One region of the Halomonas sp. 113 genome, then DNA from elsewhere that is predicted to be linked to it. Evidence: predicted binding sites of a transcription regulator. Region 1 holds the regulator's gene; each other region holds the start of a gene.

What was found. The regulator FNR, encoded in region 1, switches genes on or off when oxygen is low (the NO sensors DNR and NnrR bind a similar motif). The targets are predictions, from matches to a motif close to TTGATNTANATCAA.
Region 2: the regulator FNR is predicted to act here: its motif matches at 1,742-1,755, upstream of YERSI8AC_RS05260 (enolase C-terminal domain-like protein).
Region 3: the regulator FNR is predicted to act here: its motif matches at 9,220-9,233, upstream of YERSI8AC_RS14490 (OmpW/AlkL family protein).

What each region holds. Positions count from the first base shown of each region.
Region 1 is NZ_LR881453.1:3,894,629-3,905,170, reverse strand. It holds gene YERSI8AC_RS18490 (hybrid sensor histidine kinase/response regulator) at 1-301, opposite strand, end outside; gene YERSI8AC_RS18485 (hypothetical protein) at 408-917, opposite strand; gene YERSI8AC_RS18480 (sodium:solute symporter family protein) at 1,053-2,834, opposite strand; gene YERSI8AC_RS18475 (DUF4212 domain-containing protein) at 2,841-3,101, opposite strand; gene YERSI8AC_RS18470 (DUF294 nucleotidyltransferase-like domain-containing protein) at 3,810-5,657, shown strand; gene YERSI8AC_RS18465 (DNA polymerase III subunit epsilon) at 5,663-6,316, shown strand; gene ttcA (tRNA 2-thiocytidine(32) synthetase TtcA) at 6,427-7,347, shown strand; gene fnr (fumarate/nitrate reduction transcriptional regulator Fnr) at 7,340-8,086, opposite strand; gene hemN (oxygen-independent coproporphyrinogen III oxidase) at 8,171-9,604, opposite strand; gene YERSI8AC_RS18445 (sulfite exporter TauE/SafE family protein) at 9,683-10,375, opposite strand; gene ccoS (cbb3-type cytochrome oxidase assembly protein CcoS) at 10,372-10,542, opposite strand, start outside.
Region 2 is NZ_LR881453.1:1,102,792-1,113,333, forward strand. It holds gene YERSI8AC_RS05255 (metallophosphoesterase) at 824-1,585, shown strand; gene YERSI8AC_RS05260 (enolase C-terminal domain-like protein) at 1,911-3,251, shown strand; gene YERSI8AC_RS05265 (Bug family tripartite tricarboxylate transporter substrate binding protein) at 3,288-4,271, shown strand; gene YERSI8AC_RS05270 (tripartite tricarboxylate transporter TctB family protein) at 4,252-4,767, shown strand; gene YERSI8AC_RS05275 (tripartite tricarboxylate transporter permease) at 4,783-6,291, shown strand; gene yiaK (3-dehydro-L-gulonate 2-dehydrogenase) at 6,373-7,383, shown strand; gene kdgD (5-dehydro-4-deoxyglucarate dehydratase) at 7,575-8,486, shown strand; gene YERSI8AC_RS05290 (ABC transporter substrate-binding protein) at 8,563-9,618, shown strand; gene YERSI8AC_RS05295 (hypothetical protein) at 9,737-10,180, shown strand; gene YERSI8AC_RS05300 (tripartite tricarboxylate transporter permease) at 10,198-10,542, shown strand, end outside.
Region 3 is NZ_LR881453.1:3,061,505-3,072,046, reverse strand. It holds gene sufC (Fe-S cluster assembly ATPase SufC) at 1-687, shown strand, start outside; gene sufD (Fe-S cluster assembly protein SufD) at 684-2,024, shown strand; gene YERSI8AC_RS14530 (cysteine desulfurase) at 2,051-3,346, shown strand; gene sufT (putative Fe-S cluster assembly protein SufT) at 3,383-3,952, shown strand; gene YERSI8AC_RS14520 (SanA/YdcF family protein) at 3,971-4,693, shown strand; gene YERSI8AC_RS14515 (hypothetical protein) at 4,754-5,200, opposite strand; gene rimK (30S ribosomal protein S6--L-glutamate ligase) at 5,288-6,196, opposite strand; gene YERSI8AC_RS14505 (ATP-dependent zinc protease family protein) at 6,238-6,678, opposite strand; gene YERSI8AC_RS14500 (DUF3549 family protein) at 6,712-7,749, opposite strand; gene YERSI8AC_RS14495 (YqcC family protein) at 8,078-8,413, shown strand; gene YERSI8AC_RS14490 (OmpW/AlkL family protein) at 8,494-9,120, opposite strand; gene YERSI8AC_RS14485 (AAA family ATPase) at 9,651-10,145, shown strand; gene YERSI8AC_RS14480 (VOC family protein) at 10,237-10,542, shown strand, end outside.

The DNA of each region.
Region 1 (10,542 bases):
AGGTGACGTTTTGATGTTTGGCAACGCGGATCATTTTGGCCAGCACCGGCCAGAAGAGTAAAAACGTTAAAATCGGTCCGACGAAGATGCTCGCAAACGACCATCCCGCGGTGGCTGCCTGGCCAACCGCGCCGTAAAACGTCCACGAGGTGCAGTAAATGGCCAGTGCCAAGCTATAGATGATCGGACGCCGACGGGTGGCGCCGTGGGTACGCGCGCGGCGATCACCGTACCAAGCGATGCCAAATAGAACGGCAATGTAGAGTAACGAAACCGCTACCAGTAGCCCGCCGTGAAACATGCCTTTCTCCCCGCCAGAGTGTTTAACGTGCGCCAGTCAAAAGGCTTCATTCTAGGCGAAACAACGGGTCGTGTACGACCGTTTGTACCACGGGCTGTTTATTTGTCTAGGCGCATACGTTGTTGAGTAGCGGTGATGTTTCGCGCAGCGTGCGTATCTCTTCGAGGATAGGGTCGCGGGAGTCTTTATCCAGGGGCACTAGCTCACGGCTCTCGCAGTTGAGTAGATAGGGCTGGGTGATCAAAATATCGGTGTGATGGCGCTCAAACTGATAAAGGATAAATTCCGCTAAACGGGTGTCATCCTGCTCGGTAATACGGATGTTCTCGCTATCCACCATGCTGAATTTGGTGATCATCGGAATGGCAAAAGTCCATGGGCGCCATACCGCCGTGCTGCTTTCGGTTGAAATGACCGTGGCGGTCTCGGGCAGTTGTGCCTGCTTGTGGTCAAACCAGCTGTACTCCACCTGAACTTGATAACCCAGCATACCCAGTCCGCCACACACCGGGACTATCCATTTGGGTAAACGTTTGCCGCTCAAATTGCGCAGTATCAGGCCAATCCCGGCTGCCGCAAGGCCTGCAAAAACGGCGGCGATCAAGTGCCAAATCATAATTTATCCTTTCAAAAAGCCGTCTATAAAAGCTATCTATAAAAGCCATCGGGCCTCCCTAAGGAAGCCCGATGATGAGGTCGATTCCAAAGCGTTATCGCCGTATGGCGATAACGCATCAGGAAGGAGTATGACTTAGTGGTCTATCGCCATGCCAGCACCTTTCGGATAGCGAACGCTTTCCACCAGATCCTGAATTTCCTGCGGCGGTGCAGCTGTCACTCTGGAAACCGCAAAGGCAACGGCGAAGTTGATCATCGCGCCTACGGCACCGAAGGAGAGCGGCGAGATGCCAAAGATCCAGTTATCCGGCGTGTTTGCCAGCATATTGGTATCCGGCACGAAGAACCAGCCCAGGTAGGTAAAGATGTAAAGCAGGGTGCAAATCAAGCCCGCCAGCATACCGGCGACCGCTCCTGAGCTGTTCATCCGCGTGGAGAAGATACCCATCATCAGCGCGGGGAACAGTGATGCACCGGCGATACCAAAGGCTAATGCCACCGTTTGTGCTGCAAACCCCGGCGGATTAAGCCCCAGGTAAGTGGCCAACAGGATGGCACCACCCATGGAGATTCGCGCTGCCAACATCTCGCCTTTCTCGGTGATCTTGGGATTGATCATGGTCTTGATCAAGTCGTGGCTGATCGCCGACGAGATCGCCAGCAGCAAGCCTGCAGCTGTCGAGAGTGCTGCGGCGATACCACCCGCTGCAATCAAACCAATAACCCAGCCGGGAAGATTGGCAATTTCCGGGTTGGCGAGTACCAGTATGTCATTATTGACGGTTAGCTCGTTGCCTTCCCAGCCACGATCAGAGTAGTCGGCAGCATCATTATACATTTGGATACGGCCGTCATTGTTGAGATCGTTGAAGGTGATAAGGCCTGTTTCTTCCCATGTACGAACCCAATCAGGGCGTTCTTCGTACAGAATCGGGTTTTGCGCAGCCTCTTCGTAGTTTTCAACCTGCCCCGCCATCTCTGGGTACACAGTGGTCGCCAGATTCAGACGTGCCATTGAACCGACCGCAGGAGCCGTGAGGTAAAGCAGGGCAATGAACACCAGCGCCCAGCCAGCAGACCAGCGAGCATCGGCTACTTTCGGGACGGTGAAGAAGCGAATGATAACGTGGGGTAGACCGGCAGTACCGACCATCAGCGACAGGGTAAACAGCACCATGTTGAGTTTGTTGTCCACATCGGCGGTGTAGTCGCGGAAGCCAAGTGCGCTAACCACGTCATCCAATTTAGCCAGCAGCGGAATGCCGGATTCAGTATGCGTGCTGAACATACCGAACATCGGAATCGGGTTGCCGGTTAGTTGGAAGGCAATAAACACCGCAGGAATGGTGTAAGCGATGATTAGCACGATGTACTGGGCTACCTGGGTATAGGTAATGCCTTTCATACCACCAAATACGGCGTAGAGGAAAACGATCAGCGCGGCTAACCAAATACCCCAGGTGTTGCTGACTTCAAGGAAGCGAGAGAACGCTACGCCCGCACCGGTCATTTGACCGATAACGTATGTAACCGACGCCACAATCAAGCAGACGATAGCCACTAAGCGAGCGGTGTTGCTGTAGAAGCGGTCGCCGATAAAGTCAGGCACGGTGAACTTACCAAACTTACGCAGGTAAGGTGCTAGCAGCATCGCGAGGATAACGTAGCCACCAGTCCAGCCCATCAGGAAAGTAGAGTTGGCGTAGCCGCCTGAGGCTAGCAGGCCCGCCATGGAAATGAACGATGCAGCTGACATCCAGTCCGCTGCGGTGGCCATGCCATTGGTGATCGGGTGAACCCCGCCCCCCGCGACATAGAAGTCTTTCGTTGAGCCGGCGCGCGCCCAAATCGCAATGCCTATATACAAGGCAAAAGAGGCGCCGACGAACAGTAAGTTAATTGCAAACTGGCTCATACCGGCTTACTCCCCAAGGCCAAATTTTTGATCGAGCTTGTTCATCTTCCAGGCATAGAAGAAGATCAGCACGATAAACGTTAGGATTGAGCCCTGTTGTGCAAACCAGAAGCCAAGATCGGTACCGCCAACCGGAATACCGGCGAGCAGCGGGCGAAAAAGGATAGCGCATCCGTAAGAAACAAATGCCCAAACAGCCAGGCATCCGAAAATTAAGCGGACGTTTGCTTTCCAGTATTCAGCAGCGTTGGTTTTGTCATCTGCCATTGTGTTGCTCTCCACTTGTGATTTTTAAGGTTGGGAAAGTTCACGAGGAATAGCGTGTGACCCATCAGGGCAATCGCACGTCTAAAGCCACCCTATCGATAGGAGTGGTGAGTCAGCTTCTGTTAGCACATCACCTTATTATTCGATATGAAATGTCGAGTTAGTTAGTGACGTGCGATTACCCTGCATGACTCATTGTTAATACTGGGCAATAAACGTCAAAAAATAAATCCCAGACTTTGGTATCAATAAACGACGAATTGGCTTTTGGTAAGATGCATGTTATTGAAAATACGAGTTTTTAGAGGCTGTTTAAGCGAATTTTGTAGGCGTTTGAAGAGCTATAGGACGATAGTCTAGTGAGCAAATAAAAGCAGTTATTGGCTACTTTAAATACATGTCCTGGGTTTTGCCGGAAGCACGGTTAGTAAGTGTCGATACTTTGGTCGTGTATCAAAAGTCGCTTCGACTTTAGCGTGATAGCTAAAGGTATAACAACGTTCTACTTGCTACTTGGGAAGTGAATCCTTTATACCCGTACAGCCACCTTCATATAATAATCGATAAACGTTTTTGAAGCGCTGGAGTAGGTCAGTTTATGTGGGTCAGTATCGAATCACGATGTTTATTTGTTATTTCTTATGTCTGCTTGCTCGCCATTAGGCAAAAAACGGTTAGTCGCAGTCTCGTTTAATGAGGTCATACGCCATGGTCGATGTGGATCTATCCCAACTGCCGTTTACGCTCCTTGACGATGAGGGGCGTGACCACATTCGTCGTGGCATTGACCTGGCCTATTTTGATCGTGACGAAATCATTTTAGAGACTGGCCAAGCGGGTGAGTTCGTTTATCTGATCCATAAAGGCGAAGTGGCGGAAATCGATCCTACATTGCCCTCATCTACCGCGCGTATTGGTCACTACACGGCAGGGGACCTGTTTGGCGCGATCAGTATTCTCAACGGTAAAAGCCGCTACCGCTTTAAGGCTGAACAGGAGTGCCTGTGTTACCTAATGCCTAAAGCACTGTTTCAGCAGCTGTGTCGCCACTATCCTGATTTCAGCAGTTTTTTTCGCCAATCGCTGACCCATAAGGCGCGCCTGATGACCGAAAAGCGCGCCGAAGGTGGCGTCACCATGTCAGGCTTTATGCTGGCCAAGGTAAGCGAGTGCATGCGTGCGCCACTGCTGATGGCAGCGACGACCGATATCGCTAGCGCTGTAAAACAGCTCAACGAAAGTCACGCCGACAGCCTGCTGGTGTCGACCCAGGACGACACCCTCGGCATGGTGACCAAAACCGATCTGCTCAACGCCTTAGTGCTAAAGGGCAGCGCGGTAACATCATCGGTGGATAAGATCGCCCATTTTAACTTGGTGACCGTCGCACCGGATCAGTACTTATTTGAAGTATTGGTGCTGATGACCCGCCATAAAGTGGCGCGGGTGGTAGTGATGGAGCAAAACGTCTTGAAAGGCGTTGTAGAGCTCACCGACGTGCTTAGCTACTTCTCAAGCCGCAGCTATGTGGTGAGCCTGCAGATCGAGCAGGCGACCAACTTAGAGGCGCTTTCGGCTGCCAGTCAGCGCACCCCGGAGCTGGTCAAAGCGCTGATGGCCCAGGGCGTTAAGCTGCGCTTTGCGATGGATCTGCTTGCGGCACTAAACGGCCGTATTATTAGCAAGGCCTGGGAGTTCACTGTCGATAAGCGCTATCACGAGCAGAGCTGCATGATGGTGATGGGCAGCGAAGGGCGCGGTGAGCAGATTCTAAAAACGGATCAGGATAACGGCTTGATTCTTGCCGATGAAACCCAGTGGCCTGATCTTGCCAGCCATATGCAAACGCTCACCGATACCCTGATTCAGCTTGGTTACCCGCCGTGCCCCGGCAACATTATGGTGTCTAACCCCGAGTGGGTGGCCACGGTATCCCAATGGAAAGGTAATATTGCCAAGTGGGCCAGGGAGCGTGATGGCGATAGCCTGATGAAGCTGGCCATTATGCTCGATGCTCATGGCGTGGCGGGCAACCCGAGCTTGCTTGAGAGCGTGCGCGATGAGCTGTTTGAACGCTGCTCGGGCGATGAGCTGCTGCTTTCCTATTTTGCCCGCACGGCGCTGCGCTTTTCGACGCCGCTGACGCTGTTTGGTTCGCTGAAAAAGCCTCAGCACGGTATCGATATCAAGAAAGGCGGTATTTTCCCTATCGTGCACGGTGTCCGCACCATGGCGCTTGAGCGGCGCATCAAAGCCACCTCGACGTTTGATCGCTTGGATGCCCTGGTTACTGACGGCCGGTTGGATCGCCGTTTTGCCGATGACCTGGGCGAAGCGTTGGCGCTCTTTTCTGAGCTGCGCCTCAAGCAGCAGCTAAGTACGCTGGAAACTTCTGCGGATGCGAAAGAAACTAACGCCCAAAGCAGCAGACGCGCTAACCGTGTCGTGGTGCAGAACCTCTCTTCCCTGGAGCGCGACCTGCTGCGCGAAGCGATGCATATTGTCAAAGACTTTAAGCAGCGGCTTTCCCACCGTTACCATTTGGAGTATTCGTGAGCGGAATGCGGCTGTTAGATCGACATGTGACGCTATTTAGCGGCTCGCTGCGCACCTTGTTAAGGCGTGAAAGTGACCGGCGTCGTTGTGCAGACTCCCCCTATGCCTGGCTGTTTCAGCCCTATATGGGCGAAGAGCTGGTGGCACTCGCCTGCACCGCAACGCCCACGCAATCATCACCTGTGATCAGCGTGGCGGCAGTGGTGCTGAGCCATCAGCAGGTGCATACCAGCCGCGCTTTTGTGATCACCCTTGGCAGCGCGAAGCAGCCCGCGAGCGCAACGCTGCGCCGTCATCACTTGCTGTGCGAGGCGGGGGAGATACTGCTACCAAACAGTGATAACTTGAGCGCGCTAGTAGAATTTATCGGCAATCGGCCCATCGTTGGCTGGCAGTTAGAGAAGCGCATTGGAGCATTGAATGCACTGCTCAGTAAGCGGCTGAATTTTGCCCTGCCCAACGCCCAGGTCGATGTGGCAAAACTGCATCAGCGCCAACTGCGCCGTTTGCACCCGGAGGTCGAAGCGCCCAGCAGCTTCGCCCAGGCGTTGGCATGCTGGCAAGTACCCGTCATGGGCAAGCAGAGTGTGCTTGGAGAGGCCACCGCCAGCGCACTGCTGTATATGCGCCTGCAGCGTATTATGGCGCAGGCTGCTTAGGGAGGAGCGACGAGTAGTTGGGTCAAGGCGAAGAGTGTTGTTAGAATAGCGCCCAATTATTTATTTGTAGCGCCTCTTCTCTTCACCATACCCTCGGCAGTGCTTATACCATGCAATCTCTTGATCACTTTGATCCTGCTCACCTTGATACGGTTGGAGCCACCCCAGCTAACGCTGAGCACGACCAGCCTGAGCTGGCTGATGCGAAGCAGAAGCGTGAATTTAACAAGCTGCAAAAGCGTCTGCGCCGAGAAGTGGGCAATGCGATCATTGATTACCAAATGATCAATGAAGGTGATCGCGTAATGGTCTGCCTCTCCGGTGGAAAGGACAGCTACACGATGCTGGAGATTTTGCGCAATTTGCAGCGCAATGCGCCGGTCAATTTTTCGCTGGTAGCGGTCAATCTGGATCAAAAACAGCCGGGTTTTCCCGAGCACGTATTGCCTGCGTATCTGGATAAGCAGGGCGTGGAGTACCACATTGTCGAGCGCGATACTTACTCGGTGGTAAAAGAGAAAACCCCGGAAGGTAAAACTACCTGCGCGCTTTGTTCACGGCTGCGGCGCGGCTCGTTGTATGGCTTTGCCGAAGAGATTGGCGCCAATAAGATAGCCCTGGGCCATCACCGGGAAGATATTCTCGAAACGCTGTTTCTCAATATGTTCTTTGGCGGCAACCTGAAAGCGATGCCGCCAAAGCTGCTATCCGATGATGGGAAGAATATCGTTATTCGGCCGTTGGCCTACTGCAAAGAAGCGGATATTGCTGAGTTTTCGCGGCTGATGGAGTTCCCAATCATTCCCTGCAACCTGTGCGGCTCCCAGCCTAATATGCAGCGTCAGGTGGTCAAAGAGATGCTCGCCGAGTGGGACAAAAAGTTTCCCGGCCGCCTGGAGAGCATGTTCAAGGCTGTCACCAACATTTCCCCTTCCCAGTTGGCTGACCGCAGCCTGTTCGATTTTGAAGGCCTTGAGGCCAAGCAAGCAGAGCTACTGGCGGGGCGTATCCAAGCCTTTAACGTCAGCTAGCTGTTTGTTCTTCCTCTTCGGCGAGGGTAATCAAGCGCGGCATATCGAGAATGTTGACCTCTCGCCCGGAAACCGCCACCACGCTTTGTTGCTGAAAGCGGCTTAAAATGCGGCTGACGGTTTCCACCGCTAAGCCCAGGTAGTTGCCAATATCGGCCCTCGGCATTGAGAGGCGAAAGCTGTAGGGCGAGTAGCCCCGGCGACGAAAACGATCCGAAAGGGTAATCAAAAAGGTGGCCAGCCGTTGATCGGCGGTTTTGCGCGAGAGTAGGCGCATCATGCGTCGGTCATCGCGTAACTCTTTGCTCATGCTCCGATACAGCTGGCCACGTAGCTCAGGGATCTCTTCTGAGAGCAAATCCAGGCGGTCAAAAGGAATCTCGCAGACCGTGGTCGTTTCCAGGGCGATAACGCTACCGGGGTAATGCTCTTCGTCAATGCCATCCAACCCCACCAATTCACTAGGCAGGTAGAAATTGGTTAGCTGCTCGCTGCCGTTACCTTCGGCGGTGACCTGTTTCAAACTGCCCGAACGGACTGCGTAAACGCTGGTAAAGGTGTCGCCCTGACGAAACAGCGGCTCGCCTTTTTTGAGTGGTGCACGGCGACGAATAATAGCGTCGAACTGCCCCATATCGTCCAGCTCAAGGGCAAGCGGCAAGCACAGAGAACTCAAGCTGCAGGTTTGGCAGCGAGTTTCGTGGAGTAGTGAGCGACGACGGCTCATGGGTTCCAACATGCGTTGCTCCTTGAGTGGGTCACACTTATCAATTAGAAAATCCTTACTTATTATAGTCGCTTTAGCATGCCTGCAATAAGGTGATTAAACAATCTTAGAATACCGTTGTCCCGTTTGCCCGGAAAGGTGGGTATCAAACGCCATCGCTATATGGCGAATCAGCAGCCGCCCCATCGGCGTGGCGTTAAGCTGATCACCGCTGCGGGTCAGCAGGCCATCCTGTTCGGCGCTCTGCAGGCGCTCGAGCGCTGGCGCAAAGTAGCGGGGGGCATCGATGTTCCAGCGTTGACTAACGGCGGCCAGGTCAATGCCCATATCGCACATCAGCCGCTCAATCACATCCCGGCGGATCAGGTCGTCATCACTTAAGCGTATGCCACGCACGGTGGCAAGCTGCCCCTGATCCAGCGCCGCTTCGTAGCGGGCCAGATCGCTAGGATTCTGCGCATAGACGTCATCAATACGGGAAATCGCCGATACGCCAAGCCCGATTAAGTCGCACTGAGCATGGCTGGAGTAGCCCTGGAAGTTGCGCTGCAGCGAGCCTTCGCGCTGGGCAATAGCCAGGCTATCGTCAGGGCGGGCAAAGTGATCCATACCGATATGCACATAGCCAGCTGCGGTGAGCATTTCGATGGTGGTGCGCAGAATCGCTAGCTTCTCTTCTCCGCCTGGCAAGTCATCGACATTAATGCGCCGCTGCGGGGCAAAACGCTCGGGCATATGCGCGTAATTAAACACAGAAAGGCGCGCCGGGTTGAGCTCGATCACCTGGCGTAGGGTGTTGGCAAAGCTCTTTTCAGTCTGAAATGGCAAGCCATAAATTAGGTCGAGATTGAGCGAGCGAAAGCCCAGGCGATGCGCCTCCTCCATCAGCGTTTCGGTAAGTACCCGAGGCTGGATACGATTAATCGCTTTTTGCACCAGTGGACTTAAATCCTGAACGCCCAAGCTGATGCGATTAAAGCCGAGGGATTCGAGATGGCGCAGCGTAAACACATCCGCTTCGCGAGGATCTATTTCAATCGCGTAATCGCGATCAGCAGACGACGAAAGACCAAAACGGGCGTCCAGGCGATCAATCAGGTCACCCATCTGATTCAAGCTGAGAAAGGTTGGCGTGCCCCCGCCCCAATGCAACTGCTCCACCGGTCGTGATGTATCCAAATGGCGTGCGGTCAGCACCATCTCGCGGTCAAGCCGGGCTATATAGGGCTCGGCAAGGGCAGTGTTTTTGGTAGCGATTTTATTACACGCGCAGTAGAAGCAGATCTTGCGGCAGAAGGGCACATGAACGTACAGCGAGAGCGGACGCTTACTGGCATTGCTACGCTCCAGCGCCTGGGTCAGGTCGCCAGGGGTAAATTGGTCGTGAAACGATAGCGCTGTTGGGTAGGAGGTGTAGCGTGGGCCGTTGGTGTCGTAGCGACGCAGTAACGCTTCGTCCCACACCGGCTGCATAGGGGCTGCGGCAGCAGCGGGTGCAAGAGGCAAGGCAGCAGGGGTATGAACGGGCATGAAGGGGCGCTCCGACGTTAGGATATGCCGCTAGCCTAACCCGTGGTGAGGAGGTAAATGTTGAGCCACGTCATGCTATTAGAGGTTGTGTACCGAAAGTGTCCACAGTTGCCACAGCGCAAAAGCGATAATTGTCAGCGCTGCCACGCTGCGGGTCGCGGGGTGACGTATCAAATGGCTGAGCTGGCGGGCAGCCAGGCCAGTGGCAAGCAGCGCAGGTAGGGTGCCAAGCCCAAAGGCGCCCATGAGTAGAGCGCCCTGAAGCGGGTCGGCAATCGCTAAGCTCCAGGCCAACATGGAGTAGACCAACCCGCAGGGGAGCCAGCCCCAGAGCGCTCCCAGGGCGAAGGCTTGGGGAATATGCACTACGGGCATCAAGCGACGCCCCACGGGTTCGATAAAGCGCCATAGTCGCCGGCCAACGGCCTCCACTTTGAGCAGCCCTTTCCACCAGTTGGCGATATACAGTGCCATTAAGATCAGCATCAGCGCGGCAAATATCTGCAGCAGCAGGCGTGCCGTAGCAGAAAGGGAAAACAGCGTGCCTAGCAGTGCCACCAGCGTGCCTGCGCTCATATAGCTAACAATGCGGCCTGTGTTGTAGCTGAGCAGCAGGCCTCCCATGCGCGCCGGATGACGCATGCTGGGGGGAACTGCAAAGGTGAGCGCGCTCATAATGCCGCCACACATACCAATGCAGTGGGCGCCGCCCATCAAGCCAAACACAAACGCCGCCATTAGCGGCGGCAGATCAAGCCCCGTTGGATTCATGGCCGAGGCTCTTGGTCGTCGGGTGTGTCTGCCGCTGATGGTTCGGAAGATTTTTGCTTTGCCTGCTGATGCTGGCGGCGCTGCTCAGGGCTAAGATCGTTTTCATCCTCATCAAATAGAATGCGGTGCGCTGGGCCTTCTAGGTCATCGAACTGATCATTTTTCAC
Region 2 (10,542 bases), 2.8 Mb from region 1:
TCGTATATTTAGACCTGATAGTGATGCTTGTCCATTTAACTAGGTAAAAAAACGCCTCGCTGAAACGAGGCGTTGAGCGGCGTTGAACCAATATGACGTTTGGGGACTTAGCGCAGGTAAGCTTTAATAGCGTCAAGTGCCGCACGTTGTTGGCGGGCACGCTGTGCCCATACTTCCATAACATCTACTTCCAACGCTTGTGTTGGGGTGACTAAGTGTTGCATGGCGTTCACTCCTCTTTCAGGGGACAGGGAATGCGATGAGACCTTGTTGTAAAACTTATGTTGTAAAGCCTTCAAGTTGTAGAAAGCTTATGTTGTACACAGCCTGTGTTGTGCATAGCAGCAATTTAGCTGTGGTCGGATACTAAGAGCTTTTTTTGCGAAGGGCTAGTCCTAACGATGTAGGTGTTTTGCCATTTTTCGTAAGCCATGGCTTACAAATGCTGAAATGACGATATTAGGTCTTTGAATGGAAAAGATTTTCATAGTCATAAAAAAGCCGGAAAATATTCCGGCTTCGGTGATTAGCTTTTGGTCTAAAGGGCGCAAAAGCACCTGAATTAGCCTAAATAGGCTTTCAGCGCTTCAACTGCGGCACGATGCCATTGAGCATTCAAGCTCCAGAACTCTAGAACTTCATTATCGCGTGCAGGGGGGGTTATTAAAAAAGTCATTGTGCGGTCCTCCTATTGGGACTACATCGTTATTATAGCCTATTTTTGCTGCAATGCAGCATGCCTTGACGTGACACCGATGCCCTGCGACAACGTGTCCTAGGCCGGGTAAGATCGTTTAAATAGGTATTTGTTGCGAGGAGCCCTATGCGTCTGCGTATTTTGTCTGACCTGCACCTGGAGTTTTTTGACGGGAACCGCGAGCTGCCTGAGGCGGAGGCAGATGTAGTGGTTCTGGCGGGGGATATTCACCGTAAGTGCGAAGGCCTTGCCTGGTCGCGCCACCAGTTTCCAGACACGCCGATTATCTATGTACCAGGCAACCATGAGTTCTACGGTACCTGCATGCCGCTGCTGCGTGATGAGCTGGCGCTCGAAGCCGAGCGGCTCGACATTGAGCTTCTGGATAATCGTGCCGTCACTTTCAATGGCGTACGCTTTTACGGTACAACGCTATGGACTGACTTTGCGTTGTACGCCGGTGACCCAACGCAAAACCCCGCCGATACTGAGTCTAAGGCGTTGCGCTACATGCCCGACTTTAAAATCGTTCAAACCTCGCCAGGGGAGACATTCACACCTCAGGCAAGCCAGCAGGTGCATGCTGAAGCGCTTGCTTGGCTCGAAAAAGAGCTGTCCCAGCCGTTTGATGGCCCTAAGGTGGTGGTTAGCCATCATGCCCCGCTACACGACTGTATCCCAGGCCAATATCTGGGCGACGCGTTATCCCCCGCGTTTGCCTCCAATTTGCCTCATTTAATGGGCAATATGGATGTATGGGTGCACGGACATGTTCACGAACCCGTGGATATTCTGCGTAACGGCACGCGTATCATTGCCAACCCTGGTGGATACCCTGATGAGTTTACTCCAGCGGTGTTTAAGCCAGGCTGGGTGGTTGAAGTATAAAAATAAATAAAATCAGTTATTTAATGTCTTTTTTAGGTTGTTAATCACTTGCTGGCAGTCATGCCAGCAAGTGCTACTTTGGTTTAATTTTCACTACTGCTGCTTGCGTCTGAAAGTCATGCTACTTATCTTCTTGTTTGTATGATGTATGACATATTGATCCGGATAATTAGATCGCCTATGCCAAGCAGCGAAGAGTGGGTTTGAGTTTAAAAGTCTTTGATTGACCAACAAGGGCTGCGTTTGTCCGCCTTCGTTATTTTAATGCGGCAATGAGCGGGATGCTGATCTGCGCGCTAACACCGCCTATATGGAGAATTGTTTTATGTCGAGTCACGACACTCCCACGATAACCGATATGCAGGTCATTCCCGTGGCAGGGCGCGATAGCATGTTACTCAATATCGGTGGAGCGCACTCGCCGTATTTTACCCGCAACCTGGTTATCCTCAAGGATAGTCACGGTAATGTAGGGGTGGGCGAAGCCCCCGGTGGCGAGACGATTCAAACGTCTCTTGAGCAGTCGCGAGAGATGGTGGTCGGTCAGTCGATCGGAAAAATGCGCTCCATGATTGCGTCGTTGCACAATGCCGGACGGAGTGCCGATTTTGAAGATTTCGGTAAAGGATCCTGGACATTTGAGCTACGCATCAATGCAGTTGCCGCGCTTGAAGCGGCGTTACTTGATTTGATGGGGAAGTTTCTGGGAGTGCCGGTGGCAGAGCTCCTAGGCAACGGCAAGCAGCGTGACAGCGTTGACGTGCTGGGGTACTTATTCTTTATCGGTGATGGGCACGCTACGCCGTTGGATTTTCGACGTGGCACCGGGGGCTTGGATCACGACTGGTACCGTTTGCGCGACGAGGCGGCCATGACCCCTCAGCACATTGTTGAGCTAGCTCAGGCGGCGCATGATCGATACGGCTTTAAAGACTTTAAGTTAAAGGGCGGGGCTCTGGCTGGTGAGCAAGAAATAGCGGCCGTCACGGCGCTGCACAATGCGTTTCCGGATGCGCGCACGACCATTGACCCTAACGGTGCTTGGTCGCTAGAAGAGGCGATCCGGCTGTGCAAGGATCTCCACGGTGTGATTGCCTACGCAGAGGATCCATGCGGGGCGGAACAAGGCTTCTCCGGTCGCGAGATTTTAGCTGAGTTTCGCCATGCCACCGGATTGCCTGTCGCCACCAACATGGTAGCCACCAACTGGCGGGAAATGGCCCACGCGTTGATGCTGCGCTCAGTCGATATTCCATTAGCCGACCCGCACTTCTGGACACTTTCCGGTGCTGTACGTGTCTCCCAGCTCTGCCAGGATCATGGTATGACCTGGGGCTCGCACTCCAACAACCATTTCGATATTTCGCTTGCCATGTTCGCCCAGGTGGGGGCCGCCGCCGTGGGGCGCACAACCGCGCTTGATACCCACTGGATATGGCAGGAGGGCGATGCTCGCCTGACTCGCAATCCGCCGGAGATTGTGGGTGGCAAAGTGGCCGTAACCGATGCGCCGGGGCTTGGGGTCGACATCGATATGAAGGCCATAGAGGAGGCTAATAAGCTCTATCGTTCACTGCCTGCTGGTGCTCGGGATGATGCGATGGCAATGCAATATTTGATAGATGATTGGAAGTTTGATCCGAAAAAGCCAGCGTTAGTGCGCTGAGTGAATACTCTAAACATGACAAAGAAGGACATTACAATGAAAAAGTTAGCGCTAAGCTTATCTGTGGCAACAGCAATGATGGCCAGTGCTGGTGCATTTGCTGAATATCCTGAGCAAAACATCGATATGATCGTGCCCTTCTCAGCCGGTGGCGGCAACGACACCTTCGTCCGCGCACTACAGCCGCTTCTGGAAGAAAAACTCGATACCAACTTGGTCATTCGCAATATCTCGGGCGGCGGCGGAGCCGTGGGGCTGACACGTGCTCAGGCATCAGATTCAGATGGCTATACCTTAGCTGCCGCCAGCAATGCACTGCTGACCTTGGAGGCGTTGGGTAATGTTGACTTTACCTACGAAGATTTTGATTTTGTCGCCAAGATTCTTGAAGAACCCTACGTCATCGCTGTTGGTGAAGACAGTGAATACGCCGACTTGGACGCTATGGTCGAGGCTGCGAAGGAAGGCACCTCGGTGCAAGTTGGGGTTTCGGGGGTAGGGTCATCAGCTCACATCGCGGCGGTGGCCTTTGCTGATACCGCTGAAGTCGATTTTAACTTCATTCCCTATCCCGGTGGTTCTGAGACTATCTCCGCTGCTATGGGCGGGCACGTGGATGCCGTGGTGCTAGGTGGGGCGGAACTTCGCTCGGCGCTAGAGTCCGGTCGTCTGAAAGCCTTGGGTATGTCCTACGCAGAGCGTAGCGAGTCGCTGCCCGATGTCCCCACTTTCCAAGAGGAAGGCTACAACCTGTCTCTGACAGTATGGCGCGGCATCGCGGGCCCTGATGGCCTACCGGAAGAGGCTAAGGAAGCGTGGGTCAACGCCATTAAAGAAATTGTAGACGAAGGATCCTTCGAAGAGACTGCCTCGAATCTGGGCTTGGATATTGTACCGCTGTATGGAGATGAGTTAGAGGCGTTTATCGCTGAATCTGCTGAAGTGATGAAAGACAGTGCTGGCGACTTAGCTGCTAAATACAATAAGGAGTTAGTGACTGATGGCAAAGGATATAGGTAAACCGATCTTTGATCTGTTTCTTGTGGTGGCATCGGCAATTGGGTTTTATATGGCCACTACGCTGCCAGCAGTCAGCATGGCGGGGGGGCTTTCCCCCGCTTCTTTTCCAAAGTTGATTTCTGGCTTGATTTTTGTGTGTGCTGTGCCCTGCTTAATACGTGATTCTTACGAATGGCTTGCTGCAAGGCGAGTGCGGGAAGGCGTAACAGCCCTTAATGCCACTGCTCCGAAGAAAGGCATTTTGCAATGGCTGACCATCGTGGCTTTGATTATTGTTTATATCAACTCTTTCGAGCGGCTGGGGTATATCGCAAGCACAGCGATATTTTGCTTTTTAAATGTCGTTTGCCTTGTCATAACTAGCGGTGAATTTCAAAAATTAAGCAATAGTCGAAAACTTCGAAACCTAGCAGCGTATACAGTTTTTGCGTTCGCTTTATCATTGGTTATCTATTATGTATTTACCGAACTATTCAATATCCCACTGCCGGATTGAAGAAGGAGAAGTGAGATGCTAACGGGTTATATTGATGGTTTGGGGCTGGTCTTCCAGTTGGGTACATTATTGGCGATTGCCGGTGGGACTTTCCTAGGTATTATCATGGGGGTATTGCCTGGCTTAACATCGGCCATGGCGATAGCCCTATTATTGCCGGTAACCTTTGGAATGCCGCCTGTGATGGGTATTGGTATGCTGCTGGGTACCCTGTGTGGTGCTGGTGCCAGTGGCTCGATACCCGCCATATTGTTGAATATTCCAGGGACGCCATCCTCGGTCGCGACGACGTTCGATGGCTTCCCAATGGCTCAAAAGGGGGAAGCGGGGAGAGCCCTGGGGCTGGCAATTGTTGCCTCTTTCTTTGGCGGTGTAGCAAGTATGGTGGTGTTAAGTCTTCTCGCACCACCCATCGCTGAGTTTGCATTGCGATTCGGTGCTGCGGAGTATTTTTCGCTGAGTATTTTCGGGCTAGTCATTATTGCTTCTGTTGCGGGCAAGTCCCTTCTTAAAGGTTTGATTGCAGGCCTGATAGGTTTCTTTTGCTCTACCATCGGTACAGATCCTATTGCGGGGGTCGACCGTTTTACGTTTGGACAGCTTTCTTTATTGACCGGGATTAACCTTTTACCGGCGCTGATTGGATTATTCGCTGTGTCACAAGTGCTGAAAGATGCCTTCGAATATGACCCCTCCAATAAACTTCAGAATAGCCCCCATAAGGTCGATATTGCACGCCCGCGCTTTATTGAAACGCTGCGCAATTGGCGCGCCCTTCTCGTCGGTATAGTGTCTGGTTCTGTCGTGGGCCCAGTGCCTGGCGCTGGGGGCAGTATCGCCTCACTGGTGGCCTATGACCAAGCACGTCGTTTTTCTAAAACACCTGAAAAGTTTGGTAAGGGGCATGGTGCAGGTATTGTCTCCGTTGAGAGCGCGAACAATGCTTTATTAGGTGGGGCGTTAATTCCTACGCTTGCGCTGGGCATCCCCGGCGAGGCCGCGACTGCTGTTCTATTGGGTGGTTTAATGATTCAAGGCGTTACGCCGGGACCGATGCTATTTGAAAGCCAGAGCGGCATCATTTACGGCATATTTTTAGCGTACTTAGTCGCTAACTTCTTCATGCTTATCATCATGTGTTTAGGTATCAAGCTGTTTGTTCGTGTACTGCTAGTGCCAAGAAAACAGTTGATATCGGCTATCATTGTTTTCTGTTTTATCGGTGTTTACGGAGTTGATGGGGATGTGTTTAACCTCTACATAATGCTGGCTTTTGGATTGCTCGGCTATTTTCTCAACCGATATGGCTTTGGAACCGCTCCAGTAATACTGGGTTTAATTCTGGGGCCTATAGCGGAATCTAACCTGAGGCGGGGGCTGCAGACCTTCGGGGGTGATTGGACACCGTTTTTCACCCGGCCCATCAGCGTTACCTTTTTAGTCATCGCCTTAGGGTTGCTGGTGCTGACACTGTGGCAGAACTACCGTACTCGTCAACAAGACGCGGCGTCTGACGCTGCTTGAAGTCCATGGCCGCTATGCGAGGCGGCTGGGGTGTTGAAGCCCACTCGCGGAGTGGGCTTTTTTAATGGTGGGGGGTAAGTGATGGCTAACATCGATTTTGAGACGTTGCGCAGTACGATTGAGAAATCACTATTGAAGGCGGGGCTAAAGCCCGCTGATGCTGAGACCTGCGCGCAAATCCATGCTGAAAGTACCCGCGACGGCGTACATTCGCATGGTATCGGGCGGGTTCCACGCTTCATTGAGTACGTCGGGAAAGGCTGGGTCGATATCGACGCTAAGCCAAGCCTTGTCCAGCGATTGGGCGCGATTGAGGTGCTTGATGGAGGTTTTGGAATAGGTGTGGTCAATGCACTTCATGCCACAGAGCGTGCCATGGCGTTGGCGCGTGAACATGGTATGGGGCTGGTGGCGTTACGCGATACAACCCACTGGATGCGGGGCGGAAGCTATGGCTGGCATGCGGTTGGGCAGGGGTTCGCTACGATTATGTGGACCAATACCGAGTCGTGCATGCCTGCCTGGGGTGGTGCTTCCCAATCGATTGGCAATAACCCGTTGGTGATGGCCGTACCGCATAACACCGGGCCTCTGGTGCTCGATATGGCGATGTCTCAGTTCTCCTATGGGAAGCTGCAGACGACTCAGCTGAAGGGCGAACATTTGCCCGTTGACGGCGGTTTTGATGAGCGTGGAGCGTTGAGCCGTGATCCTGCGGCGATCGCTGCGACGCGTCGCTTGCTGCCGGCCGGGTACTGGAAAGGCTCTGGGTTGTCGATTCTACTGGATGCGTTAGCAGCACTGCTCGCTCAAGGGCGTCCTAGCCATGCTATTGATAAGGTTCAGCGTGGCAGTGGCGGCGGTTGCAGCCAGGTGTTTATGGTCTTTGACCCTGAACAGCTTGGTGGTCGCGAAGCTTGCGATAGCATTGTTGAAGGCATTCAGTCTCATCTGGCCGCAACCACGCCTGCCGAGCCGGGGCGCACAGTGCGCTGGCCGGGCGAGTCGACCGCTAATCAGCGATATGGAGAGAGGCCGATTGTTGTCGATGACATGCTATGGCGCTCTGTTTGCGAGCTGGCGGATGATTAGTTAAAGGCGTTTTAATCCTCAACAGGTTTACAGGGTATGGCTGCTACTTTGGTTTAAATTTCAATAGTTCTGCTTGCACCCTGCTAGCAGGATACTTATCTTCTAGGTTGTATGATGTATGACATAAGGTTGTTGGCTAGCAAATGATGTCTGCTCATTCAGTGGTCAACACATTTTAAAGAGGGCGCAAAGTGACGTTTTCAAGACAAGAAGTAACAAAAGCCATCGGCGATGGTCTGCTATCGTTCCCGATTACCGATTTCGATAGTCAAGGTCGTTTCGATGAGGCGAGCTACCGCAAGCGGCTTGAGTGGTTCATCAGCCACGAGATCTCGGCGGTCTTCGTCGCGGGTGGCACGGGGGAGTTTTTTAACCTGTCACTTGATGAGTATCGCGAGATTGTTCGCGTCGCTGTCGAAGTAATCGACGGTCGCTTGCCCGTCATTGCCAGCGCGGGCTTAAGCGTTGAAACCGGCAAGGCCTTTGCAAAAGCGGCCGAAGAATCGGGCGCTGACGGCATTCTACTGATGCCGCCATACCTTACCGAGTGCCCGCAGGATGGCTTGGTGGAGTATGCCCGCCAGATTTGTGATGCCACGTCAGTCAACGTGATTTATTACAACCGCGGTAATGGCATCTTGAATGCTCATTCTGTTCAGCAGCTTGCCGACCACTGCCCTAACTTGGTGGGGCTAAAAGATGGCAAAGGCGATATTCAGGCGCTCAACAAAATCGTCAAAACCGTGGGTGACCGTTTGGTGTATATCGGCGGCGTACCCACGGCTGAAATTTTTGCCGAGGCCTATGTCTCCATTGGCGTAAATACCTACTCATCGGCTGTTTTCAACTTCGTGCCGGAGATGGCAGTGAAGTTCTACAAGGAGTTGCGTAAAGGTAATAAAGACGTTGTGAAACAGATTGCTAACGACTTTTTTATTCCTTTCGTAGACCTCAGGGATCGAAAAGCGGGCTATGCCGTTAGCCTGATCAAAGCAGGCGCAGACATTGTTGGCCGTCCCGCCGGCAGTGTTCGTGCGCCGCTGACAATGCCAACCCAGGCGGAGTGTCAGGAGCTTAAAAAGTTGATCGATCGCGTTAAATAGTAATAAAGCGCCAACTCACTAAGCCATTAAACCACTGAGCTATAACAATTTAATAACGAGCGAAAGAGGTGAAAGTATGAGCATTTCCAATAGATTAATGACAAGTGTCGGTTCCGCAGCGCTGATGGCAGCATTGAGCGTCAGCGCTGGCGTAGCCATGGCGCAGGATGGCCCGCTGCGCGGCAATATCCGTGTGGTTATCGGTTCAACGTCCACCGGCGGGGATACGTATCAAAACTCTACTATTGTGGTGGATCAGCTAGCTGAAAGGCTGGATCTCAACATGAAGGTGGATGCCGTTGGTGCAAGCTCTGCTTTTCGCACACTCGATCGGGACTCTCGCGGCAATACGCTGATGATCTTCCACGATCAGTCCTATCTTGGCCATTTGTATGGGGTTGAGGGCTACGACGATATTTTTGAGAAATATACCGTCGGGCCGACGCTTGCAATCAACCCAGGCAATGCCTACCTGGTGCCTAAAGATTCACCTTACCAAACCCTTGACGACATCATTGCTGCAGTAGGCAATGGCGAAACCGTTCGGGTCGCGATCCAGCCGGGTGGCGTGTCAGAGATTGGTTTCAGTGCTCTGAAAAACGCTATCTCCATTGAGCATCCTGGGCAGGAAGATAACTTGGTCGCTGTCAATACCGGTTCTCAATCTGACAAAAACCAGCAGCTTTTTGACGGCCAAGCCGATGTAATTAATGGCACCGTGCAGGCTAACGAGCAGTACACGCGGTTACCTGAAGACGACCAGAAAGCGATGCGTTTTGTCTGGTTGACGGCCCGGCAAGATACCATTGAACAGGCTCCGGAAGAGGGGCTTGGCCAAACGTCTCGTGAGCAACTGTTGGAGTATGTAGAGCCAAACGTGCACGTCACAATGGGAGATGACGAGAGTTTCACATTCGATAAAGAGTTCTTCTTCCTCTACAACAAAGACATGGATCCGGCGATTGTTGAGCAAATCGATGAGGCGCTAGCGGATATCTATGCGGAAGGTGAAATACAGGAGACTCAGAAGAACGCCTTCTTTATCCCCAACTTCAAGCCTTCTGATGAAGCCTCTGAGTATCTCGCCGATAAAATGGCTCGCTACGAAGAAATCATCAGCAACATCAAGTAAAGGGTATGGCACTCGCTGCGTGGGTGGCGGGTGTCTCACCTATGCGTGAGCCGCTATAGAACCGCTATAGAAAGAACAATAGTAAGCAGGGTATCTGCTGCTAATGCCCGGAGCTGTTATGGAATCAGGTCTTTCAAGTCTGCTTAGTGTCTCCATCGATTTCGAGACCTCCCACCTGTTTTTCCCGAGGATTATTCACTGGATCATGGCGGGACTCTTTGTCTTGATTTTAATGACAAAGGTAGCTCCCTTCATGGCATCAGTGAAACGAGGAGAGCGCACACTGCCCATTGTGGGTGAGGCTAGGGATAATTTCCGTTTCTTCGGCACTCTCGTCTTGATCGCGGCGTATTTTTATTTAATGGCAGTGGTGGGTGACCTATTCCCCTACACCGGCTATGGCTTTCTGATGGTTTCGATAGCTTTCGTATTCCTTATGTCACTGCTCTATTTGCATGACTGGACGAAAAAGGCCCTTACCATCGTGGTGGTCAATGCCATCGTCGCACCTAGTCTGGCCTGGTTCATTCTCGCCAAGCTTTTCACTATCACCTTACCGTGACCGAAGTGAGTGCCACCATGGAATTTCTCTCACTTCTCGACATAACGTTTTTTTTACTCGCCGGGTTCGGTGCTCTGATCGGCATCATCTTCGGCGCGATCCCCGGCATGACCGCTACCATGGCAGTAGCTGTTTGCCTGCCGCTGACCTATGCACTTGGATTACACCATGGCCTGGCGCTGTTGCTGGGTCTTTATGTAGGGGGTATTTCCGGTGGGATGGTGCCGGCGGTGCTGCTTAATATTCCCGGCACACCGTCTTCAATCACCACTACCTTTGATGGCTACCCGATGGCCCAAAAGGGCGAGGGTGAGAAAGCGCTGAAAATATGCGTTGTCGCATCCGTCGTCGGGGGGCTTATC
Region 3 (10,542 bases), 830 kb from region 1:
CTGACCATCAAGGCGGGTGAAGTGCACGCCATTATGGGGCCGAACGGCGCGGGTAAATCGACGCTATCCGCGGTGATTGCCGGTAAAGATGGCTACGAAGTTACCCAGGGCACGATTACCTTTGAAGGCAAAGACGTGCTCGAAATGGAAATTGAAGAGCGCGCCCAGGCTGGCTTGCTGTTGGGTTTCCAGTACCCGGTCGAGATTCCTGGGGTTAAAAACATTTACCTGCTGAAGTCTGCGCTTAATGCCCAGCGCGTAGCCCGCGGCGAAGGCGAAATGCCAGCGCCGGAGTTTATGAAGCTGGTGAAAGAGAAGCTTGGTTACATGAAAATGGACGCTAGCTTCCTACAGCGCGCCGTTAACGAAGGTTTCTCAGGCGGCGAGAAAAAGCGCAACGAGATCCTGCAAATGCTGGTGCTTCAGCCGAAGCTTGCGATGCTCGATGAGATCGATTCCGGCCTGGATATCGACGCCATGAAAGTGGTCGCCGATGGTGTCAACAGCCTGCGCGCTGAAGACCGCGCCATTCTACTGGTCACCCACTACCAGCGTCTGCTGGATTACATCGTGCCAGACCAAGTTCATGTACTGGTCGATGGCCGTATTGTCAAAACCGGTGATGCCGAGCTGGCCAAACAGCTGGAAGCCAATGGGTACGAAGGTATCGAGGAGTCTGTGGCATGAGCGATACGCAAACCTTTTTAGACACGCTGAAGGCGCGCAGCTCGAACTACACAGCGGAACCGACCTGGATTGCTGCTCGTCGCCAGGCGGGTGCTGCACGTTTTGAGGCGCTGGGTTTTCCTACGCGTCGCGATGAAGAGTGGAAGTACACCGACGTACGTTCGATTGCCCAGGGCAACTTTGCAATAGCCGACAACGCTGAGTTCTCTCCGGCCACCGCTGCGGCGCTAACGCTGCCGATTGATGCCTACCGGCTGACCTTCGTGGATGGTGTTTTCTCATCGGCGCTCTCTGATTTGGATTCACTGCCGTCAAGCGTTCAGGTGATACCGCTTTCCAAGGCGCTCGCCGAGAACCACGAAGCCGTGGGTGGCCCGCTTGGGCGCTTAACCGGGGTCGATTTTTCGCCCTTCGCCGCGCTAAACACGGCGTTTATGGAAGAGGGGGCAGTGGTTCGCATTGCACCGGGAACAGTGGTTGAGAAGCCCATTCTGCTGCAGTTTCTGTCCCGCGCAGGCCTGCCGGTGATGTGTCACCCGCGGGTGCTGGTGGAGGCAGGAGGCCGCAGCGAGGCGACGCTGATCGAGCACTACACAGGCGAAAGCGAAGCGACGAACTTCACCAACGTGGTTGGCGAGCTGATGCTAGACCGGGGCGCGATACTGGCCCACTACAAGCTGCAAGAAGCGCCGTTGGGTGATTTGCACGTGGCGAGCATTCACGTAGAGCAGGGACGCGATACGCGCTATACCTCCTACAACCTGAGCCTGGGCGGCGCGCTGGTGCGCAATGACCTGATTAGTGACTTGAACGGCCAGGGCGCTGAAACCAACTTCCTGGGTCTGTTCTTTGGTCAGGGTCGCCAACACGTCGACAACCATACCAAGGTCAACCACAATGCGCCGCTGACGTTCTCCAATGAGAACTACAAGGGCATTCTGGATGATCGCGCCCACGGGGTGTTTAACGGCAAGGTCTATGTCAAGCGCGATAGCCAGAAGATCGAAGGTTTTCAGAGTAATCAAAACCTACTGCTATCGGATCGCGCCCACATTGATGCCAAGCCTGAGCTTGAGATTTACGCCGATGACGTTAAGTGCTCACACGGCACGACTACGGGCCAGCTAGACGAAGAGGCGATTTATGCGCTGCGTACCCGCGGTATCGATGAAGCCACCGCTCGCGGTCTGCTAACGCTCGCTTTCGCTGGCGAGGTGTTGGACAAAGTCACCCTGGATGCGATTGCCGAGCGCGTTGAGTTAGCGGTCGCCGGTAAGCTGCCAGAGCGCTTCAACCTTGCCGGGCTTGTCGAAGCGGCGGTTTCACTTAACGACTAGCGCCACTACCCAATCAGGAGCGTCTGATGCCACATTCCGTTATTGAGCCAACGTCTAGCCCTTCTCAAACAGGCACTGTGCAAACAAGCCCTGCGCAAGCGACCTTTGATGTTATGCGCCTGCGCCAGGACTTTCCGGTGCTGGCCCGTGAGGTGCACGGCAAGCCGCTGATCTATTTAGATAATGCGGCCACTAGCCAAACGCCTCAGCAGGTGATTGACGTGTTTAGCGATTACTACTCGCGCTATAATGCCAATATTCACCGCGGGCTGCATACTCTCGCCGATGAGGCGACGGCGGCGTTTGAAGGCACGCGCCACCGGGTTAAGGCGTTCCTTAATGCGGAAGATGCGCGTCAGATCATCTTTACCCGCGGCACCACGGAAGCGATTAATCTGGTCGTGCATAGCTGGGGGCGTGCAAATCTTGCGCCTGGCGATGAGGTGTTGATTTCGATGTTGGAGCACCACTCCAATATTGTTCCCTGGCAGCTGTTGGCCGCCGAGATTGGTTTTACCATTAAGGTGATTCCCGTTGAGGCCAACGGCGCGCTGGATATGGCTACCTATCGCTCGCTGCTGAGTGAGCGCACTAAGCTGGTGGCGGTGAACCATGTCTCTAATGCCCTGGGAACCATTAACCCGGTGCAAGAGATGGCAACCCTTGCCCATCAGCAGGGTGCGCTGATTCTGATTGATGGTGCTCAGGCAGCACCTCACCAAGTGGTCGATGTGCAGGCAATCGATGCTGACTTCTATGCCTTCTCTGGCCACAAAGTGTATGGGCCGACAGGCGTTGGCGTGCTCTACGGCAAGCAGGCGCTGCTTGAAGCGATGCCGCCCTGGCAGGGGGGCGGGGAGATGATCAGCACGGTCTCCTTTGATGCGGGTACCACTTTTGCCGCTATTCCGCATAAGTTTGAAGCGGGCACGCCCGCTGTTGCGGAGGTCATTGCCCTGGGGCGAGCGCTTGAGTGGATGGAGAGCATTGGCATAGATGCCATCGGCGCCTGGGAAGGCCAACTGCTCGATCACGCTACCCAGGCGGTCGGTCAAATCGATGGTCTACGTATTTTAGGCACTGCGCCGGATAAAGCGGCCGTTCTTTCCTTTATTGTGGAAGGGGCGCATTCGCAAGATATCGGCCTGCTGATCGATCAGCTCGGCGTCGCTATTCGTACCGGCCACCATTGCGCACAGCCCTTGTTGCATCATTTTGGGGTCGACGCGACGTGCCGTGCTTCATTTGCGGCGTATAATACCCTCGATGAAGTGGATCGCTTTGTAGAAGCACTCCAACGTGTCATTGGTATGGTGCGTTAAGGTCGATTCTTTAGGAATCGTCATTTAAGGACAGTTATGGATCTTGAGCAAGTTGCCAGCCTCGAACGTGGCCAACAGTTACCGCTCCAGCGTGATGTGGAAGCCATTGCCATTCCGTTTGGCAGTACGGAAACACTGGCTGAAGATAGCGTTGTTAGCGTTATGCAGGCGAAAGGCAGTACGGTAAGCGTCGGTTTTGAGGGGCGCCTCTATTTGATTGAGGGGCAAAACCTGGATGCCCTGGGGCTTGAGTCGCTCCCGCGTCCTACGCTGCCCGAAACGGCTACCGAGGAAGAGATTGAGCAGTTCGTGTGGGATCAACTGCGCACCTGCTTTGACCCGGAGATACCGGTCAATATCGTTGACTTAGGGCTTGTCTACGGCTGCCGTATCGAGCGCCTTATCAGTGGTGAGCGTATGGTAACTATCCGCATGACGCTGACCGCCCCTGGGTGTGGGATGGGCGATGTAATCGCGGCGGATGCGCGCAATAAGATCCTCGGTGCGCCGCAGATCAGCAAGGTTCACACCGAAATAGTCTTCAGCCCGCCCTGGAGCCGTGACATGATGAGTGACGAGGCCAAGCTTGAACTCGGCATGTTCTAACCCCGGCTGGGGAGCTGGATGCATAACCTTTTGTTGAAATGGCTAAAGCATTTATTAATGTCGCTAGGAGCACTGTCGCTGCTGGCGACATTGCTGTTTATAGGCGGCAATTTTTGGGTGCTCGCGACGACCGCCGCTTACATTGAGCGTCAGCCGCAGCAGTGTCGTCCAGCAGAGGTGGGGATTGTCTTCGGTACGTCTCACTGGACGCGTAGTGGGGTGAGAAACCCGCACTTCCATGCGCGCATGCGAACCGCTGCTACTTTAATTGAGCAGGCTCAGGTCGAGCATCTTTTGCTCTCTGGGGATAATCGTACCCAGGCGTATAACGAGCCGCGCGCAATGTGGCGTGAGCTGTATCGACGCGGTGTCGCGTCTGAACAGCTGACCATGGATTTTGCTGGTTTTAGCACCTACGACACGCTAGCGCGTGCCCGAGACGTTTTTCAGCTGGATAAAGCCCTGCTGATCACCCAGAGCTGGCATCTTCCCCGCGCGGTATTTATTGGTCGTGCGCTAGGTATCGATGTCACTGGCTGTGTGGCGGATGATCCTACCGTAGCAGTGGGGTGGCGTTTAAAGCTGCGCGAGTGGGCAGCACGCGTAGCCACCCTGGGTGATCTCTATGTATGGGGGAGGGAGCCCTATTTTCTCGGTACGCCTGAGCCCATCGAATTACCCAGGCGGACGCCCATAGACCTTATTCTGCCATCACTAAACGAGCGCTTTAGCCCTCCATAGCTCTTTTATTAGCCCTTGCCATAGATAGTTTCAAGCCCCTAGCAGCGTGTCTATAGGGCGTTAGCGGTGGGTTTTGCGCTTTTGCAGCGCATACAGCTCGCGGATAAGCTTACGGCACCCCTGCATGCACTCTTCTACCACCGGTTCAATCGGATCGGGTAACGGGTGGGTATACAGAGAGGAGAGCGCCTGCATTAATACACGCTCTTGCTCCAATAGCTCATTGATGAGTACTTGGCTATCGTTGCCGACAAAGCTTTTTAGACGGCTCCACAGCCATAAAAAATCATCGCGCTCAACGTCTGCATCCCGGGGCAGCATTTTTAAATGCGCACGGGCTAGATCCTGCAGCTGGCGCATCTGCTTGAGCCGTGCAGCATAATGCGGCTTTAAAGCGTCACGCAGCGACGGGCGCAGGCGTTCAATATTGTCTTGGAAATAATCAATGCTATCGGCCAGCGCTTCCAATACGCTGTCCATCGCCACTTGGCGATTATCGAGAAACATGAGCGTCTACCTCCTTCGGTGACGCAGATTGTGGGGGTGACAGCGACTATTTGCCACCCCCGAAACGGATTATTTTAATATTTTGCCTTAGCCTTTAGGCTTGGGCGGTGCTTTACGGGCTGGTGAAGCGTTTCTTTCAATGTGCTCAATGATCATTCCCGCAATATCTTTGCCGGTGGCGTTCTCAATGCCCTGCAAACCAGGCGAAGAGTTAACCTCCATAATCACCGGGCCGTGATTGGAGCGTAGCAAATCGACACCGGCAACGCGCAGGCCCATGGCTTTGGCTGCACGGATCGCCGTTGAACGCTCTTCAGGGGTGATGCGGATCACGGTGGCGGTGCCGCCGCGGTGTAGATTCGAGCGAAACTCACCGTCCGCCGCCTGGCGCTTCATTGAAGCGACCACTTTATCGCCAATCACGAAGCAGCGAATATCGGCGCCACGCGCCTCTTTGATGTACTCCTGCACCATGATATTGGCTTTCATGCCCATGAACGCTTGAATGACGGATTCAGCGGCCTGATTGGTTTCCGCCAATACCACACCAATCCCCTGGGTGCCTTCGAGCAGCTTAATGACCAGCGGCGCACCTTTGACCATGGTGATCAGGTCGGGAATGTCATCGGGGGAGTGGGCAAAGCCGGTAATTGGCAGCCCCAACCCCTTACGCGACAGCAGTTGCAGTGAGCGTAATTTATCCCGCGAACGGGTAATCGAGACGTTATCGTTGATAACGTAGGTGCCCATCATTTCAAACTGGCGCAGCACCGCACAGCCGTAAAAGGTGACCGATGAACCAATGCGCGGGATCACCGCATCGAAAGGCTCAATCTCTTGGCCTTTATAGTGGATCGAAGGGTGGTGCGAGGTAATGCTCATATAGCAACGCAGCGTGTCCACCACGCGGGCGGTATGCCCACGCTGCTCTGCGGCTTCAACCAGGCGGCGGGTAGAGTACAAATTGCGATTGCGTGACAGCAGAGCGATATGCATGTAGGAGACTCCGAGCTGAGATTGAAGCGACTAATAAGGGGTTAAGGCTCACCGTGCAAGAATGCGGCACCGGGGGCCACCAGGAGGCGGCGCATGGCACTACGGCCTAGTAGCATCGGGTGGCGCATATTGCTGCGGTCAGTAAGGGTCAGTTCAATGGGGAAATTCAAATCGCCCATCTGCATCGGGGTACGTATAACATAGCGCCACTCGCTATGACCGTTGGAACTGGTGACCCGGCGTCGATCATGCAGGTGCAAACGGAAGCGATGCGCTGGCGTGTCTGGCCCTCCGCTATGGGTGATAAAGCTAACCCACAGTTGACCATGGTCATCTTCATCGGTCTCTATCTCTTCTGCATGCAGTGCAGATGTTCGCGCGCCAGTGTCAGCTTTACAGCATAGGTGAAGCCCTAGTTCAGGTAGCGTCACCATCTCGCGGCGGCCAATGACCGCTTTGGCCTGATAGGGTAATTCCTTCACGGCTCACTCCTTGCAATTAAAAGTGACATCGGATCAAGCGTTCCTCTGTGACATCATCAGTGTCAAACGGCGTTGGGTTGCGGAGCCAGCAGGCGCATCCCGCAGTGCCATCATGACCGGTAAGCGTAGTCGTGGTATTAACGCAATATCACGCACTACGGCGGCAAAATCGCTACGCTCATCTTCTGCTAAGCGTTGCAGAAAAAGTGGCAGGCGCTGCGCGTCTTCAAGATAGCCCCAGCCGCGCCCGGCTATTGCCGCGAGCACATCCGGCCCACAGGCCGCTGAGTTGTTAAGTAAGGCCGTGTACCAATTACCCACCTCTGATGCATCCGTATTGCCCACTGCGCGCAGACAGGCACACAGCGTTTCGATGTCGCCCGCTTGTGCAGCGGCTTCGCCACGACGCTGCAGTGCCGCGACTAACGCCTGCGGCAATGGCTGGTGCTCTAAACAGTAGCACAAGGAGTGGATAACGGCGGTAGGCAGTTCAGGCAACCGCTGCGCGAGCGATTCAGCGTCAAGTGTTTCCATTCTCACGACGTAATCGGCAATCCCTTGTAACCCCAATGCCTGCCAATCGATCGCTTGCTGGCCGCTCAAGTAGGCATCAACCGGCTCAAAATGCTGGCTGGCGGGTAGCCCACGCGCATGGGTGGCGCGTGCATTGAGCATGGCTTGGAAGGTGACGTTAGGCGTGAAGGCGAGGGGATTATCCTTCATTAAGTGATCCACGTCCGCTGTTTCTTCACGACCCACGTTAGAAACCGCGCGCCCCAGTGTTTCCAGCAGCCGGTTTAAAAACGCATCGCGCTGGGCGGGGGCAATCATTCCCTGCTCGTCCAGTGGCAAGGCTAAGAACCAAATAGCCGGTTCGGGCATATCGCCAAGGCGAAACACAATGGCTAAGCGCGCTTGGCCTTGCCAGGGTTCTGGCCAGGCCATTTCGCCACCTTCAAAGGCGGCAAGTGACTCCCGCGGGCAGGAGACGACGTGTCGCCCCATATGGTAAAGGGAAACCTCGCCACCGCTGCGGGTAAAAAACTCATCAAGGGTTTGAATTGGTTGCATGACATCCTTCCGCGTTGCAAGCCTGCACTCTACCTTGCTGATGTGGCACTGTCAGCCGCAGTGACTGATAAACATGGTGTTAATGACAGTGCCTTAAGGCATTAGCATTAATGACAATGCGGTTAAAAATTAATCAACTTTGCCAAAGCCCCATGAGAGCAGGCGCTGCGATACCTTTCCATAGTTTATCCACAGGCTCATGCAGGTTTTCTGTGAGTCTATGGATAACTTCCCGCAAGCGTTGATAGGTGGCAAGGCGCCCGCTGAGTGGGGATAATGGGCAGACGATACACTTACTTCATTTTCCAAGGTAGTGACAAGCGACTTTATGAGTACTTATCAACCGCTGCAGACAGCGCTTCTAGAGCTTGAGGCGTCGATGAAAGCCGCCGATCTATGGCGCATGCCAACACCCGATGCAGAGGCGTTTGCCAGCCAGCAGCCATTTTGCATCGACACGATGTCGCTGCCTCAATGGGTACGCTTTGTGTTTATTGCCCGCTTGAACGCTTTGATGGATGCCCGTGCAGCCATGCCCGCAAAGTGCGAGGTGGCTCCCGCCGTGGCGGCCTATTTACAGCAGGAGAAAACACCCGCCCACCACCAGCTGCTCATCGTGCGGGCGGTAGAGAAGGTCGACCAGATCGTCACTGAAAGCGCTTAAAGCGGCATGCTACTAAACGCACAAAGCCCACCGTGAGGCAGGCTTTGTGGATAACATCCGCTAGCGGTTTTGCAAGTGGCTTAGAAGCGGTAACTGAGGCCTGCCATGACCACGAGAGGATCGATCTCAACGGTACCTGCCGCCGCACCGTTAACGCTCGCATCGGTATCGATATCGATGTACCAAGCAGCGGCGTTCAGCGCCCAATGGTCATCAACTAATAGATCAACACCTACCTGGCCTGCCGCTCCCCAGGAGTCATCCAGGTCTAAATCACCAATCGTCAGCTCCTCATCGGAGAAAAAGGTGTAGTTAATACCGGCGCCGACATAGGGCTGTACGCGTGACTGAGTGCCGCCCAGCGGGTAGTACTGCAGTGTTAGGGTCGGCGGCAGGTGCTTGGTTGAGGCAATGTTATCGCCGTTTAAATGGATGTCGTGTTCAAACGGCAGCGCCGCCAGTAGTTCCACGCCGACTTTATCGTGGAAGCGATAGCCCAAGGTGAACGCGAAATCGGTTTTATCCTGTACATCCACTGATAGCGCACCGTTGGCCAGTGAGCCGTTGTCGCTGGTGGGGGCGACTTTGGCCACACCCACGCGGGTGAAGAAATCGCCAGCGCCGTAGGCGAATGCCTGGCTGCTGGTCATCATTGCCGCAGCGGCAACAGTGGTGACGAATAATGTAGGCAGGGCGGCTTTACGCATGGGATCACTCCAGGTGTTAACGCAGATAGTAAGATTAGACGGCTTTCCGATAGCCGCTTAACGATGAAACCAGTGTAACGAGACCCAGGGAGTGGATTATTGATCCAGGGCAAGAGTTATTAGACATGGGGGGGGTAGGGGGAGGGGCGGCTGGAGAGACCTAATTCAGAAGCGGGCTGCTAGCCATTTGGCTTGCCCATTTGTATGGATGCATGCGCAGTGATATGAAGTATTTTTAGTCTGTAATGCGTGTTTTTCTGATACGCTCAGCAAGAGGTATGATCAAATATTGCCAGAATATTGTTTATAAAAATAAATTAAAACAGCGAGTTGTAAAACATCTGCTCGTGTTTATAGGCAATGCGAAAAGATGGTCAGGAATGAGCATGCGCATTTTTCTAGCGAGCATTTGAATGGGAGTTGGTAATTTGCCCATTACTATTAACACATTGGAGTTTTTTTATGGTGTTACGCTTTCTAGGAAAATACGTATGCGCAGAAATAAACTGCTATGCAATACGAGGCAAGAAATGAAGAAAGGAGTGTTGACATTTTGCTGCGGGAAAATGGGGGCAGGGAAAACTACAAAGTCTCTTGAAGTTTCCCAAGAACGAAACGCCGTACTGCTTTCAGAAGACGAGTGGCTTGCGTCGGTTTATCCCGATAGCATTAAGACACTGGAAGATTACGTAAAATATGCTGGACGGCTCAAGCCTCAAATGAAGAAGCTGGCTCAGTCGATCTTGGCGTCAGGCACTAATGTGGTAATGGACTTTCCTGCAAATACGATTCCGCAACGAAAATGGCTTAGAAGTGTCTTTTCAGAGATTCAGGCTCCCCATGAGCTAATTTACATTGACCAGCCAAATGATACCTGCTTAGAGCAGATAGCCAAAAGGCGTGCAGAACAACCGCAGAGAGCGGCAACGGATACTGAAGAGATGTTTGAGCAGATTACAAAGTACTTTGTTGCGCCCACACCTGATGAAGGGTTTAACATAACTGTAATTTCGGCAAATGGATAATAGCCGCAGGTACAGCGACTGCTTGTACGTTGCGGCTGCGCCTTTATTACAAAGCCGCGCACGTTGCAGCGTTATGTCATTTTGGTGAATTATGAAACTTGATTTGTTCGTACTACGGTGCAGCGATTTGCGGGCCAGCAAGCAGTTCTATGAGCAGCTCGGTTTCAGCTTCGTGGAAGAGCAGCATGGCTGTGGGCCAGTGCATTACTCGTCAGAAAATGCGGGGTTTGTATTCGAGTTGTATCCATTGGTTAGCAGCGAATCAGTAGACAACACGCGACTAGGATTTTCAGTGGAAGGTCTGGGCAATATCATCCCTGACTTAGAATTAGTGGACCAGTATAAGTTTGGCGGAAAGCATGTTTATGTCGTCCAAGATCCTGATGGCAGAAAGGTT